Regions from separate parts of the Synechococcus sp. 63AY4M2 genome, predicted to be linked through region 1. Evidence: riboswitches for the same ligand, from Rfam matches in the RefSeq annotation. Region 1 holds a riboswitch; each other region holds the start of a gene.
What was found. Region 1 has a riboswitch for cobalamin ahead of SYN63AY4M2_RS09675 (sirohydrochlorin chelatase). Riboswitches for the same ligand answer to the same signal wherever they lie in the genome.

Region 1 (4,207 bases):
GGCGGATATGAACACGCTGGTGGCCTTGGGGACGAGCGCGGCTTTCTTCTATTCCATTTTCCCAACGGTTTTCCCCGACTATTTTCACCGGCAAGGACTGCACCCGGATGTCTATTATGAGGTGTCGGCGGTGGTCACCACCCTGATTCTGGTGGGCAAGTGGATGGAGCAACGGGCCAAAAGGCAAACCTCTGAGGCCATTCGCAAGCTGATCGGGCTGCAACCGAAAACGGCAAGGGTAATTCGCCAGGGGGTGGAGCAGGATATTCCGATTCGGGAAGTGCAGGTGGGGGATCGGATCCGGGTGCGCCCCGGCGAGAAGGTGCCGGTGGATGGGGTAATCCTAGAGGGATCCTCCACCCTCGACGAGTCGATGGTGACCGGCGAGAGCCTGCCTGTTGTCAAATCGGCGGGGGATGAGGTGATTGGGGCAACGCTGAATCAGACGGGCAGCTTTGTGATGGAAGCGCGGCGGGTGGGCAAAGATACGCTTCTGGCCCAGATCGTGCGCTTGGTGCAGGAAGCTCAGGGATCCAAAGCTCCGATTCAACAGTTGGCGGATCGGGTCACCTCCTGGTTTGTGCCGGCGGTGATTGGGGTGGCAGTTCTAACTTTTGTGCTCTGGTGGGTGCTGGCCGATAACCCGACACTGGCCTTGGTGAACACAATTGGGGTGCTGATCATCGCCTGCCCTTGCGCGCTGGGGTTGGCGACCCCCACCTCGATCCTGGTGGCCGTGGGACGAGGGGCGGAATTGGGGATCCTGGTGAAAAGTGCCGACAGCCTGGAATTGGCCCACGACTTGCGCACGGTGGTCTTGGACAAAACCGGCACCCTGACCGAAGGTCGTCCCACTGTCACCGATATTTGGGCTAATGGCTCCTCTCCCCTGACGGTGTTGCGCCTGGCAGCGGCAGTGGAGCGGCACTCGGAACATCCTTTGGCCCAGGCGGTGGTGCAGAAAGCCGAAGCGGAAAAAATTGCCATCCCTCCTGCCCAGCATTTTCAGGCAAGGATAGGCAGTGGGGCAGAAGCCTGGGTGGAGGATCAGTGGGTCGGCATCGGTCGGCTGAGCTGGCTACAGGAGATGGGGATCCCTTGGGATCCCTCTTGGTCAGAGCGGGTTCAGAATTGGGAAAGCCAGGGCAAAACGGTGATCGGCGTGGCGCAATCCCACCGTCTGGTGGGGCTGTTGGCCATTGCCGATCCGCTCAAACCCACCTCTCCTGAGGCAGTGCAACAGCTGCAACAGATGGGTCTAGAGGTGATCCTGCTGACCGGGGATAACCCCACCACGGCCCAAGCGGTTGCTCGGCAAGCAGGCATTCAGCGGGTAATTGCCCAAGTCCGTCCGGATCAGAAGGCAGCTTACATACGCAGCCTAAGACAACCGCGACGGCGGGTGGCGATGGTGGGAGATGGCATTAACGATGCTCCAGCTCTGGCAGAAGCTGATGTGGGGATCGCCATCGGTACGGGTACGGATGTGGCGATGGCCGCCAGCGATATTACCCTCATGTCGGGGGATCTGCGGGGAGTCGCCACTGCCATTCAACTCAGTCGGGCCACCCTCAACAACATCCGCCAGAACCTCTTCTTCGCCTTTATCTACAATACGCTGGGGATCCCGATTGCCGCTGGGGCGCTCTATCCCTTTACAGGCTGGTTGCTCAACCCTATGCTGGCGGGGGCAGCCATGGCCCTGAGTTCCGTTTCGGTGGTCGCCAATGCCCTGCGCCTGCGACACTTTCAGCCCCCCAGACCAGCGGGCCGGCGTTAGGCCCTCTCCCAGGGGCAAGGGGGATTAGCGCGGCAACAGTTTTGCTGCCCTTTGAGCATGAGTCTGCCGTACCGCTCATGCCTCAGGGCTATCTTCTGGCAGACAAGGACATCCCCCCCAGGGGGCTTGGTGAACGACAAGCGGCAAGCTAACCTAAAAGGCTCAGGCAGACTGGGGAAAGCGCGGTGCAAATCCGCCACTGTGACGCAACTGTGATGGGATCCCTCCCTCAGCCAGAACACCCACCTGCCCTTGTCCTGTACCCCTTGCGATTCACAAGGAACGGAGTTTTTTGTGTTGGATGTCCTCAGTTTTTCCCCTCCCCGTGCGGTTGGGCAGTTTTCTTCTCCTGCCTTGCCCCTGTTGCTCATCGGCCATGGATCCCGTGACCCTGAAGGGCAGCAAGCCTTTCTGGAGCTGGCCCAAGTTTATCAATCCCTCACCCCCCATCGGCCGGTGATCCCCTGCTTTTTGGAGCTAGCCCAGCCCAGTATTGCCCAGGGGGTGGAACAATGCTTGGCCCAAGGGTGGCAGGAGATCGTGGCCCTGCCGCTGCTGCTTTTTGGGGCGCGCCACAACAAGTTCGACGTGACGGTGGAGCTGGATCGTCTGCAGGCCCTCCACCCGCAGTTGCGCATCCACTACGGCGGGCCGCTGGGGATCCGGGTCGAGATCTTGCAACTGTTGCGGGAGCGATTGGCCACTCTGCTGGCTGCCCAGCCGCAGCAGATCCCAGGGGCGGAAACGGTGTTGCTGTTTGTCGGTCGCGGCTCCAGCGATCCCGAAGCCAACGCCGAAGCCTGTAAGCTGGCCCGGCTGCTTTGGGAAGGATCCGGGTTTGCTGCCGTGGAAACCTGCTTTATCGGCATCACCCATCCCCGCCTGCCGGTGGGTCTGGAGCGGGCCCTCTCTTGGCAGCCGCGCCGGGTGGTTGTGCTGCCCTATTTTCTCTTTACAGGGGTGCTGGTGAAAAAAATCGAGGCGGCGGTGGAAGAACGGCGACGCCAATACCCCGAGATCGACTGGCTGATGCTGCCGGAATTGGGCCTTGTGGACGCGGTGCTGCACAGCCTGCAGCAACTGGAGCAGGAAGCTCTCCAGGGCCAAACCCTGATGAACTGCCACCTCTGCAAGTTTCGCCTGGCGGTGAGCGCAGAGCTGGGAGCGGGGCATACTCATCACCATGACCATGACTCCTATGGGCACGGATCCCATCACCATCACTCTCACCATCACCACAACCACGGCCATACCCCCGCAGCAGCAGCGGATCCCTGGGCCGAATTGCAGAGCTACCACCAGCGGGCTTGGCAAGTGCCCTAAGCGAGAAACAGAGGCTGCCGGCGGGATAAACTGAGATGCAGGCAGGCGATCTGTGAACCTGACCTCTGGTTCTCCTGCTCCGGTGGTTCTGCTAGCGAAAAAACAGAAACGATGATGTTCTCCCGCTCCTCTTGGGTCTCAGGTGCCGCTGCCGCGGGGAGCGGGATCTTTGTCTTCGCGTTGGTGGTGGGCCTGCTGGATCAGATCCTGCCGACCCTGCCCAAGGTTTCCCTGTCCTTGGCCGGGATCCCTGGGCTCCTGGCTGCAATTGGGGCCTCCTACGGGGTTTGGCGGCTGGTTCAGATGGGTCTGCAGTCGCATTCCTGGCCTGACTTTCGAGAATCGCTGTTGGCGGCTGTGTCTCCCTTTGATCCCGCCGATTATGGCGACAACCCTCGGCAACCCGAGGAGGATTCTCTCCCTTTGCAGTCGGTTGACGAGGATCCTCAAACCCAGATCCGCGATCGACAAATTCTTGATCAAGCTGAGCAGCAGACGGAAACTGAAACCGAAGTAAGCGAACACACTCAAGTAAGACTGCAGGGCGAGCAGCACCAGGATCAAGCTTCGCAGGCCAAGGCCCAACAGTTGCAGCCCCTACAAGAATTGTCATCACCTTCTTCCCCAAGCCCTGAGTCGGCAAAACCCACACCAGAGCCAGAGCTCAACCAAAAACTTCGCCAACTCCAGATGCAGGTCGCCACTCTGAAAATAGAACTGGAACTCCAAGAAATCCAACTGCAGCAGTTGGAGGTGAGGCGGACTCGGCTTCAGCAGCAGAAGCAGAAACTCAAGCACGTTCTGCGTCGCACGGCGTCCGAAAATCAAAGGCTGCGCTTCTTACAGGAGCAAAAAGCCCGGCAACTGGAGCAAACTCAGCAAGAGCTGCAAGCTTTGCGGGAGTCCTACCGCGCCTTGCAAGTTCTACAGGAAATAAGCTCCACCCTAACCCAAAACCCATCTCACGAAAGGGCGGAAACGGAGTCCTCTGGATCCTCCGACTAGCCGACCCGCTTTAGAACAAATACACTCCCCTCGCTGCCCCGACCCAGCCGCAAGTCTTCATCCAAATAGGTGATATCCAGCCAACCCGTTGGCTCGCGG
Region 2 (4,207 bases), 730 kb from region 1:
TCAGACAGCAACCATTGCCGGTACAATGGCTGTTAAAAGAACTGACCAACTGATCCCCTTTTGTCATCAGATCCCTGTTGAAGACTGCACCTTTGATATCACAATTGATGATCACTTGCTTGTAACCATCCACTGCACTGTCAAGACCAGCGCTAAGACAGGGGTTGAAATGGAAGCTCTCTGTGGTGCGGCAACAGCAGCGCTGACAATCTATGACATGTGCAAGTCGGTGTCGCCCCATATCTGCATCCAGGAGACCCGCCTAGTAACTAAGTCCGGCGGCAAAAACGCCCTCCTGGAACGTCCCCTCTATGGCTTGGTGCTCACAGGGGGACGTAGCAAGCGCATGGGTCGCGATAAAGCGCTGCTGAACCCTTTTGGCAAACCCCACGCCGCCTATCTCTATGAACTGCTGCAGCCCTACTGCCAGCAGGTTTACTTGTCAGCGCGTGCCGGTCAGTGGTCGGGCACAGCTCTAGAGCTCTTGCCCACACTACCAGATCTAGTAGAAAGCGTTGGCCCGATCAGTGGCCTATTGACTGCCTTGAATACTCATCCTGAAGCTAACTGGTTGGTTGTTGCCTGTGATCTACTGAACCTTCGGTCAGAAACAATCCAAAAGCTGCTGGATCACTACCAAGCCGAAACAATCGCAACTTGCTATGTTAACCCCGAGCGCGGCTTCCCGGAAGCTCTTTGCGCCATCTATACTCCTCAAGCTGCAGCGGTACTAGAAAGGGCTTACGCGGAAGGGGTGTACTGCCCTGTGGAAATCCTCAGCAGGCAGCCCTGCACCCTAGTTACCCCCAACCATGAGGTCGAGCTCATGAACGTCAATACCGCCGAGGAGTATGCCACTTTCCAATCCGTTTGGGGTAGTTGCAGCCATGGTAACTCAATCTGTCCTAAGTAAGACCGTAACAATTCAATATGTAGCAGTGCTGCGGGAACAGGCTCAGCGGAGCAGCGAAGTGCTGCAAACCAGTGCAGCAAACTACCTAGAGCTCTATCAGCAGCTGCAAGCAAAGTATGGATTTTCGCTAGCAGCGGAGGACGTTAAGGTTGCTGTCAATCATGAGTTCTGTGACTTGACTAGGCCGATAGATGAAGGTGCCTTGGTAGTTTTCATTCCACCAGTTTGTGGGGGCTAAATGCTGCGTTTTCTAATTGTGGATAGCACCATCCAGCCAGCTGAACTCAGTCGTTTGCTCGTCAATAACACAGCGGGTGCCTTAGTAACCTTCGAGGGCTGGGTACGCAACCACAGCCAGGGCAAACCTGTTCTCAGCTTGGAGTACGAAGTCTACGAGATCCTTGCCCAGAAGGAGGGCGAGAAGATCCTCCGAGAAGCCCACGCCAAGTTTGGCCTCTGCGGTGCTGTTGCCTGTCACCGCCAGGGTCATCTTGCAATTGGTGATATTGCGGTTTGGGTTGGTGCTACAGCTGAACATCGCGGCGCCGCTTTTGCTGGAGCACGTTACATCATTGATGCAATCAAGGAGCGCTTGCCCATTTGGAAAAAAGAGTACTACTGGGGTGAGCCGCCGCGTTGGGTTTTGTGTCAGAAAGCAAAGCCTTTGTTCCAGCAATTCCATAAGAACGCTATTGCTCGGCAGCCTTGCGGCGATACCCCCTAGCCTCTCTGCTAGTATCAGTGAGGTACCTGACCTGGGGCTGTAGCTCAGCCTGGATAGAGCAAGCGCCTCCTAAGCGCTAGGTCGGCGGTTCAAATCCGCCCAGTCCCGCTAAAACCAGTGATAGGATAAAGTCTACTGTCGGTTCTGACGGGGATCAGCCGTCAGAGGCAACGGGGAAAGTGCAGTGAGAATCTGCCGCTGTCCCGCAGCTGTGAGCCGGTTTTGGACTTGGGATCCCTAGTTCGTTGTTGCAAGAGGCCTTGAAACGCAAGCCAGCCCCTCCAAAACTGAGCAAGTCAGAATGCCCGCCGGCGGTTTTTCCACAGTTCACCATATCTGCGAGGTACAGATATGCTCCCCATTTTGACGTTAGCCCGTTCCCGTCTCGAAGTTTTTTCATCGGCCTGCTTACGGATTTTCGACGCTCTCGGATCGTAGGCACTCAGTCAAAAGCGCGGACAAGAGAGCTGAGCAGATAGCTCAGGGGCAGCTAGGAGGACGGTTGCTCGCTTTGGTTGCACAAAAGAGTCCTCTGGGCATCCCCCTGTGCAGAGTGGGCAAGCCGCCAGGGTGAAGGAACGCCTTGACAGCTCCGGCAGGTTTCCTGGCCTAGGGAAAACCTTCTGCCGGGATGCCACCGATAGGCATGTCGGCGGCCATCTCTTGCTGCCTAGGTTGGATGACAACTGGCGGCAACCTCAATTACCGAATTCGATTCAGGACAAGGTACCTTATGGCCATTGAAACTCAAACCCTAGGCTATGCCCGCATGGGCAAGCGCCGCGAGCTGAAGAAAGCCCTGGAGGCCTTTTGGGGCGGCACCCTGGAGGCGGAAGCCTTGTTGGCGACGCTGCAGGATCTGGAGAGTCAGGCCTGGCGAACCCAGCGACAGGCCAACCTCGACCACATTGCCGTAGGAGATCAAACCCTCTACGACCACGTTTTGGACTGGGCCACCTGGCTGGGGCTGATTCCCTCCCGGTTTCAGAGCTTATCAGGCCTGGAGCGCTACTTTGCCATGGCGCGGGGGCAGGAGGGGCTGCCGGCCTTGGAAATGACCAAGTGGTTTGACACCAACTACCACTACCTGGTGCCGGAAATTGAGGCCGACGCGATCCCTCAGGCCCATTTCGACGACTTCCTGGCCACGGTGCGACGGGCGCAAGGGATCCTAGGAAACCGCACCAGCCCCGTCCTCCTCAGTCCGGTTACCCTTCTTGCTCTAAGCCAGCGCTCTGGCGAGTTGCGGGGGGATCTGGAGAAGCTGCTTCCTCTCTACAGAGAACTCTTGCAGGAGCTGCAGCGCCTGGGGATCCGGGAAGTGCAAGTCCATGAGCCCATCTTGGTGACCAGCGAAGGCAAAAGTCTTCAGGAAGCGGTGGAGCAGACCTACCGCTGGCTTGCAAGCGTGGGGATCCCTCTCCACCTGGTTACCTACTTTGACGACTTGGGGGAGACTTACCCCTGGGCGGTGGAGCTTCCGGTAGCTGGCCTCAGCCTCGACTTCACCCGCGGCCACAACCTGGAACTGGTCAGAGCCCACGGCTTCCCCGCCGACAAGATCCTGGGGGCGGGGGTAGTGGACGGGCGCAACATCTGGCAGATCCAGCCCAAAGCCGTTCTGGCCACTCTGCAAGAGCTGCAAGCCCTAGCCCCCAACCTGCGGGTGCAGCCTTCTTGCTCGCTCCAATTTGTGCCCCACGACGCTGCTCTGGAAACCCACCTGCCAGAGCCTTTGCGCAATGTTCTCAGCTTTGCCGAGCAGAAGCTGGCCGAGGTGGTTCTGCTGGCCCGCACCCTCAACGGCGAAGACACCGCCGCCCAGCAGCAGGAGCTGGAGCAGCAGTGGCAGGCCTTCCAGGACTTCAATCCCCCCAACTCTACAGTGCGCCAGGCCTTGGCTAACCTGACGGCGCAGGACTTCCAGCGCTCCCTTCCCTACGAGCAGCGTATAGGCCGGCAGGTCAAGCTGCCACCGCTGCCGACCACCACCATCGGCTCTTTTCCCCAAACCCCCGAAGTCCGGCAGTGGCGGGTCAAGTACAAAAAGGGCGAGATCTCCCAGGCCGAATACGAAGCTGCCATCGACGCCGAAATTGCCAAGTGCATCCGCATCCAAGAAGAAATTGGCCTGGATGTGCTGGTGCATGGTGAGTTCGAGCGCACCGACATGGTGGAATACTTCGCCCAACAACTGCAGGGCTTTGCCTTTACCGAGCACGGCTGGGTGCAGAGCTATGGCAGCCGCTGCGTGCGTCCCCCCATTCTCTACGGCGACGTGTCTCGCCCTCGCCCCATGACGGTGCGGGAGTTCAAGGTGGCCCAATCTCTGACTCAAAAGCCGGTCAAGGGGATGCTGACAGGGCCGGTAACCATGCTCAACTGGTCCTTCCCCCGCGTTGACGTTTCCCGTCGCGAGCAGGCCCTGCAAATTGCCCTGGCCCTGCGGGCAGAGGTGGCCGACTTGGAAGCTGCCGGAGCCGCGATGGTGCAGGTGGACGAGCCAGCGCTGCGAGAGGGGCTGCCCTTGAAAAAAGAGCGCTGGCCAGAATACTTAAGTTGGGCGGTGG
Region 3 (4,207 bases), 1.7 Mb from region 1:
CTCATACAGGCAACTGGCTTCAGGTGCAATTGGGAATTGAGCACTTGCGATTGCAAGGCGGCCAGGAGCATTTCTCCTTTGCTAGTCCCTTCTTTTTGGCCGTTCACCCAGCGAGATCCGCAGGTGGTGCAGATCCAGAGGTAATGTTCGGCCTCAGCTTGAGCCGAAGTTGTCGATGGAGAAAAGTTAGGAGATAGAGAGTTGGTTGAGATCGCCATAAGTTGCATCCAAACTAAACCGTAAAGCAGACAATCAACTTGGAAAGTTCTCGCTAAAAGTGGTCAGCCGGAGAGTTAAAAACAGCCTGGGATATCGCTAAAATTGCCCCCGCAAGTTCACCCTCAGCGTGCGGCCAACTCCGGGATAGCCGGGGAAAACTTCATACTGCTCATCCAGCAGGTTGTCGATCCCCAACTCTAGGCTCAGGGCCTCAGCCAACGGGATCCCGCCGCGCAGAGCCACGGTGGTGTAGCCTGGCAGGGATTCCGTATTGGCATTGTTGGTAAAAAAGCTCCCAATGTGATGGACCAAAATCGAGCCGTACCAGCCCTGCTCGTGGCGGTAGCTTAGGCCTAGATTGAAGCTATCGGCTCCTACAAAGGCTAGCTCTTTGCCAACTGTGGCCGGGTTAAGGGCAGCGCGGATGATGGGATCATTGAGGGTATAGTTGGCAAAAAGCGTCCAGTTTTCCCCCAAACGCAAATCTAAAGCCGCTTCCAGGCCGGTATATTCGACCAGCCCGATATTTTCATAGGTTCCCCGGCGCGGCCCAAGGCTGACAAAGGTGATGCCATCGCGGATGCGGTTGTGGGCAAAAGTTAAGCGCAGCAGGCCAAAATCTCCCAAGGTTTGATCCAGGCCGATGTCCAAGCTCTCCCCTCGCTCTGGGCGGAGATTGGGGTTGCCATCCACTTCAAAAAAGCCGCGCAGCCGAAAGAACAATTCCGAGATCAAGGGAGTGCGAAAGCTGCCGGCGTAGCTGGCCCTCAAGGTAGTTCCCTCGGCAACTGCCCACCGGATCCCCACAGCCGGCGAGGTGGCCGAGCCGTTGGCCAAACTGCTGAAGTCCTGACGGATGCCCAGGTCGAGGTGGAACTGGGGATCCGGGCTGTAGTCCAGGCGGGCAAACAGGGCCCCCTGGTTAACCGTATCGTCGTAGTTGATATTGGCAGAACCCCTGGCAAAAGAAAAAGTCGTATTGCGGGCTGAGATAGAGCGATAATCTGCCCCCAAAACTCCCTCTAGGTTTTCGCCGGCCTGCCAAGCATATTGAAGCTGGGATCCCCAGCCATTGCGCAAGATGACGTCGCGGGATCCCTGGCTTTGCGGAGCGCTGAAGCGGTAGTTGAGATCGTCCAAAAAGACTCTTGCCTGCAGGGATCCTGTTTCCTGAGTCCACAGCCAACTGAGATCCAGCAGCAGATCGTTGGTGTTTTGCTCTGCGTCGGGAGAGGGAAACTCTACACTACCGGGCACGCGAAAGGCTTTGTTGAGGTAGAGGGCGTTGGCTGTTAGGACTTGATCTTCGGCCAGTTGCCAGGTGAGCTTGGCCTGCAAGTTGTGGTACTCCACCGCCGAGTTTTCCCGCCTGCCTGACTTGCCCAGCCGCTCAATGGCAAAGGGAAAGTCGTTGTTACTTTGCAGACGGCGATAGCTGAGCACCCAGCCCAGATCCTGGGCTTGGCCGCGACTTTGGATCCCTTGCTCATTGAGACCGTAGCTGCCGACCGCCGCTTCCAGCACCGTCTCCGTTTCTGGCTGCGGCTCCACCGTGACGATGTTGATCACGCCGCCAACGGCGTCTGAGCCGTACAGGGTAGAGCCGCCGCCGGGGGAGACTTCAATTCGCTCGACGACATCGGTGGTGATTTGCGAGAGGTCAAACCCCCCGAAAAAACCCAGATCGTTGAGAGGGCGGCCATCCAAGAGCACCAATACCTGCGCCGTTCGCGCCCCTCGCATGAATTGAGAGCTAAGAGCTCCCAACTGAGTTCCCGCTGTGCCATTGCTGAGGATCCCGGGCAAGTAGCGCAGGGCTTCCTGCACCGTCCTTGCCCCTTGCTGGCGCATCTGCTGGCGGGTGATGACATAGACTGGGCGGGAAGACTCTCGCAGCAGGCCGGGACGGCGAAACGGGGTGGTGACGGGTTGATTCAAAATCTCGGCGCTGAGGCCGGTATCCAAGATTGCCTGCCCCCAGGCCGGGATCCCCAAACTCAAGATCCCCAGCCCAAGGCTGAGACATACAGTTACTTTCATCCGGTTGCTCCTGCTTCCGTGCGACGCGGAAGGGCTAAGCTTTGAGCCAAAGCCGCAGGCGGGCATCCTGACTGAGGGCCTCAGCCCATCACAGTTGCGGCACAGCGCCGGATTTGCACCGGACTTTCCCCATTGCTTGCCCTGGCTGATCCCCAGGACAACCTGACGGCACGGCTTTCCTCCCCATTGCTCTGGAAAAAGCCGTGCTAGGCATCATACATTCCCTGCTGGGGAGTTCCTATCCTGCCGGGGGGGATCCCTGGGCAGTGAGGTCAACGGAAGATCATCTCCGCCACCGCGTCAAAGCCGGCGTCCAACAGCCGATCCAAGACTGACTGGGCCTGGCTGCGGCTGTCGTAGAGGCCGGCCTGCAGCACCCTCCTGCCGTTGAACACGGTCTCCACCGCTTCGGGGACGAGCTGCCGCAGCCGCTGCAAATCGTCGCTGCCCTTGGGGGTCACCAGCACACGAAAGCGGGTGGCCGACTCTGCTGGGGCTACCGCCGGTTCTGGAGCCGCGGCAACGGGAACAGGGGGGGTTGTTGGGCTGCTGCCCGCTTGTCGGCGAGCCGGGGGTGGCAGGAGGGTAGTAATATCCGTGAGAGGAGCCACAGATTGCTGGCGGACGGGAGTGGCAGGAGCAGGCTCAACCGGTTGGGCAGGCGTGGTGGAGCCATCGGGGGTGAAGGGGACGGCAACAAACTCCTGGGGTTGAGCGCCTGCCGGCTGAGGGGGGGCACTGGGCAAAATGCGCCCTCCCGATCCCGCTGCAGGAGGGGGAACGGGGGCAGTCGATTGGGGCACCGTCACCACCGGCAAGGTGGGAGAGGCCGCCGCCGGCTGGGGATCCCTGCTGGGAGCCGGAGGCTCGGCCTGCGGAGGTGTGGGCAGCGTCAAGCCGCCTGCCGCAATGGGTGGCGGGGCGTTGCTGGGCAGCGCAGCCACCGTGGTCTGGCCGGCCAGATCCAGCTCCCCTTTGGTTTTGCCGGCCAGTTGGTTGCCATTGGCGTTGAGGCGCAGGCCGCGGGTGGCGTTGTGGATGTCGTACTGGCCGTTCCCCTCAAAGATGTTGTTGCCGGGATCCGAAGCCGTGCCCAAATCTGGCTGGGCGGTGGTGATAGCTGTCAGGCCAGTCTCCAGGTTGCGGGCAATGAGATTGTTGCGCAGGATGGGACGGGCGCTGCCGCCGACCACAATGCCGGTGCGGTTTTGCAGGATGCGGTTGTTGCGCACAATCGGCGCCGAGCGCTGGTCGATGGTGAGGCCAAAGCCGGTCTCTTGGAAGAGGTTGTTGACAATGGTGGGCTGGGAGGTGCCCAAGACGGAGATGCCGTTGGCCCCGTTTTTGTAGAAGCGGTTGCCTTCTATCCAGGGGTTGGAGGCGCCGGCGATGAAAATGCCGTCGTGGATGCTGCCCACAAAGCTGTTGTTGAGAATGCGCGGGGAAGCCGATTCTACCCAGAGGGCGTAGCCGCGCCGACCCTGGTTGCGCAGGGTAACCCCCCGCACCTCTGAGCCGGTCTCTGCCAGCAGGGCAACGTTTTGCCGGGCCAAGGTCGGGCTCATGTAGGTGCCGCCGCCATCGATCAGGTAGCCCTCTCCCAAGGTGGACTCGTCCCCGCGCAAGATAAGGCCGGCCTTGAGGCGGATGGGGAAGACTTCGCCGCTTTCTGCGCTGTACACCCCCGGCAGAAGCTGGATGATGCTGCCGGCTGGCGCCCGGCTGATGGCATGGGTGATGGTCTTGAAGGGGTTGTTGCGGGATCCATCCCCTTGGGTATCGCTGCCATTGGCGGCATCCACAAAAATGGCGGGGCGGTCGTCCGGCAGCGGCGGCGCTTGGGGCAGGGCCTGCTTCTCCAAAAGGCCGGTGTCCAGGGAAGTTTGCGCCCAACTGGGATCCCTTCCTGCCGCCAGCAGTAAGCTGGTGCTCAACAGCAAAGAGGTGG

Region 2: it holds a riboswitch for cobalamin, as region 1 does, so the genes downstream of both, metE (5-methyltetrahydropteroyltriglutamate--homocysteine S-methyltransferase) here and SYN63AY4M2_RS09675 (sirohydrochlorin chelatase) in region 1, are expected to answer to the same signal.
Region 3: it holds a riboswitch for cobalamin, as region 1 does, so the genes downstream of both, SYN63AY4M2_RS02230 (TonB-dependent receptor) here and SYN63AY4M2_RS09675 (sirohydrochlorin chelatase) in region 1, are expected to answer to the same signal.

Annotation. Positions count from the first base shown of each region.
Region 1 is NZ_AXUX01000001.1:2,179,509-2,183,715, reverse strand. Features, by position in the region: gene SYN63AY4M2_RS09680 (heavy metal translocating P-type ATPase) at 1-1,780, shown strand, start outside; cobalamin riboswitch at 1,909-2,045, shown strand; gene SYN63AY4M2_RS09675 (sirohydrochlorin chelatase) at 2,075-3,103, shown strand; gene SYN63AY4M2_RS09670 (hypothetical protein) at 3,215-4,108, shown strand; gene SYN63AY4M2_RS09665 (PAP/fibrillin family protein) at 4,105-4,207, opposite strand, start outside.
Region 2 is NZ_AXUX01000001.1:1,450,644-1,454,850, forward strand. Features, by position in the region: gene moaC (cyclic pyranopterin monophosphate synthase MoaC) at 1-913, shown strand, start outside; gene SYN63AY4M2_RS06405 (MoaD/ThiS family protein) at 888-1,151, shown strand; gene SYN63AY4M2_RS06410 (molybdenum cofactor biosynthesis protein MoaE) at 1,152-1,637, shown strand; tRNA gene SYN63AY4M2_RS06415 (tRNA-Arg) at 1,671-1,745, shown strand; cobalamin riboswitch at 1,760-1,965, shown strand; gene metE (5-methyltetrahydropteroyltriglutamate--homocysteine S-methyltransferase) at 2,371-4,207, shown strand, end outside.
Region 3 is NZ_AXUX01000001.1:481,038-485,244, reverse strand. Features, by position in the region: gene SYN63AY4M2_RS02235 (DUF1636 domain-containing protein) at 1-218, opposite strand, end outside; gene SYN63AY4M2_RS02230 (TonB-dependent receptor) at 316-2,259, opposite strand; cobalamin riboswitch at 2,299-2,440, opposite strand; gene SYN63AY4M2_RS02225 (DUF1565 domain-containing protein) at 2,532-4,207, opposite strand, start outside.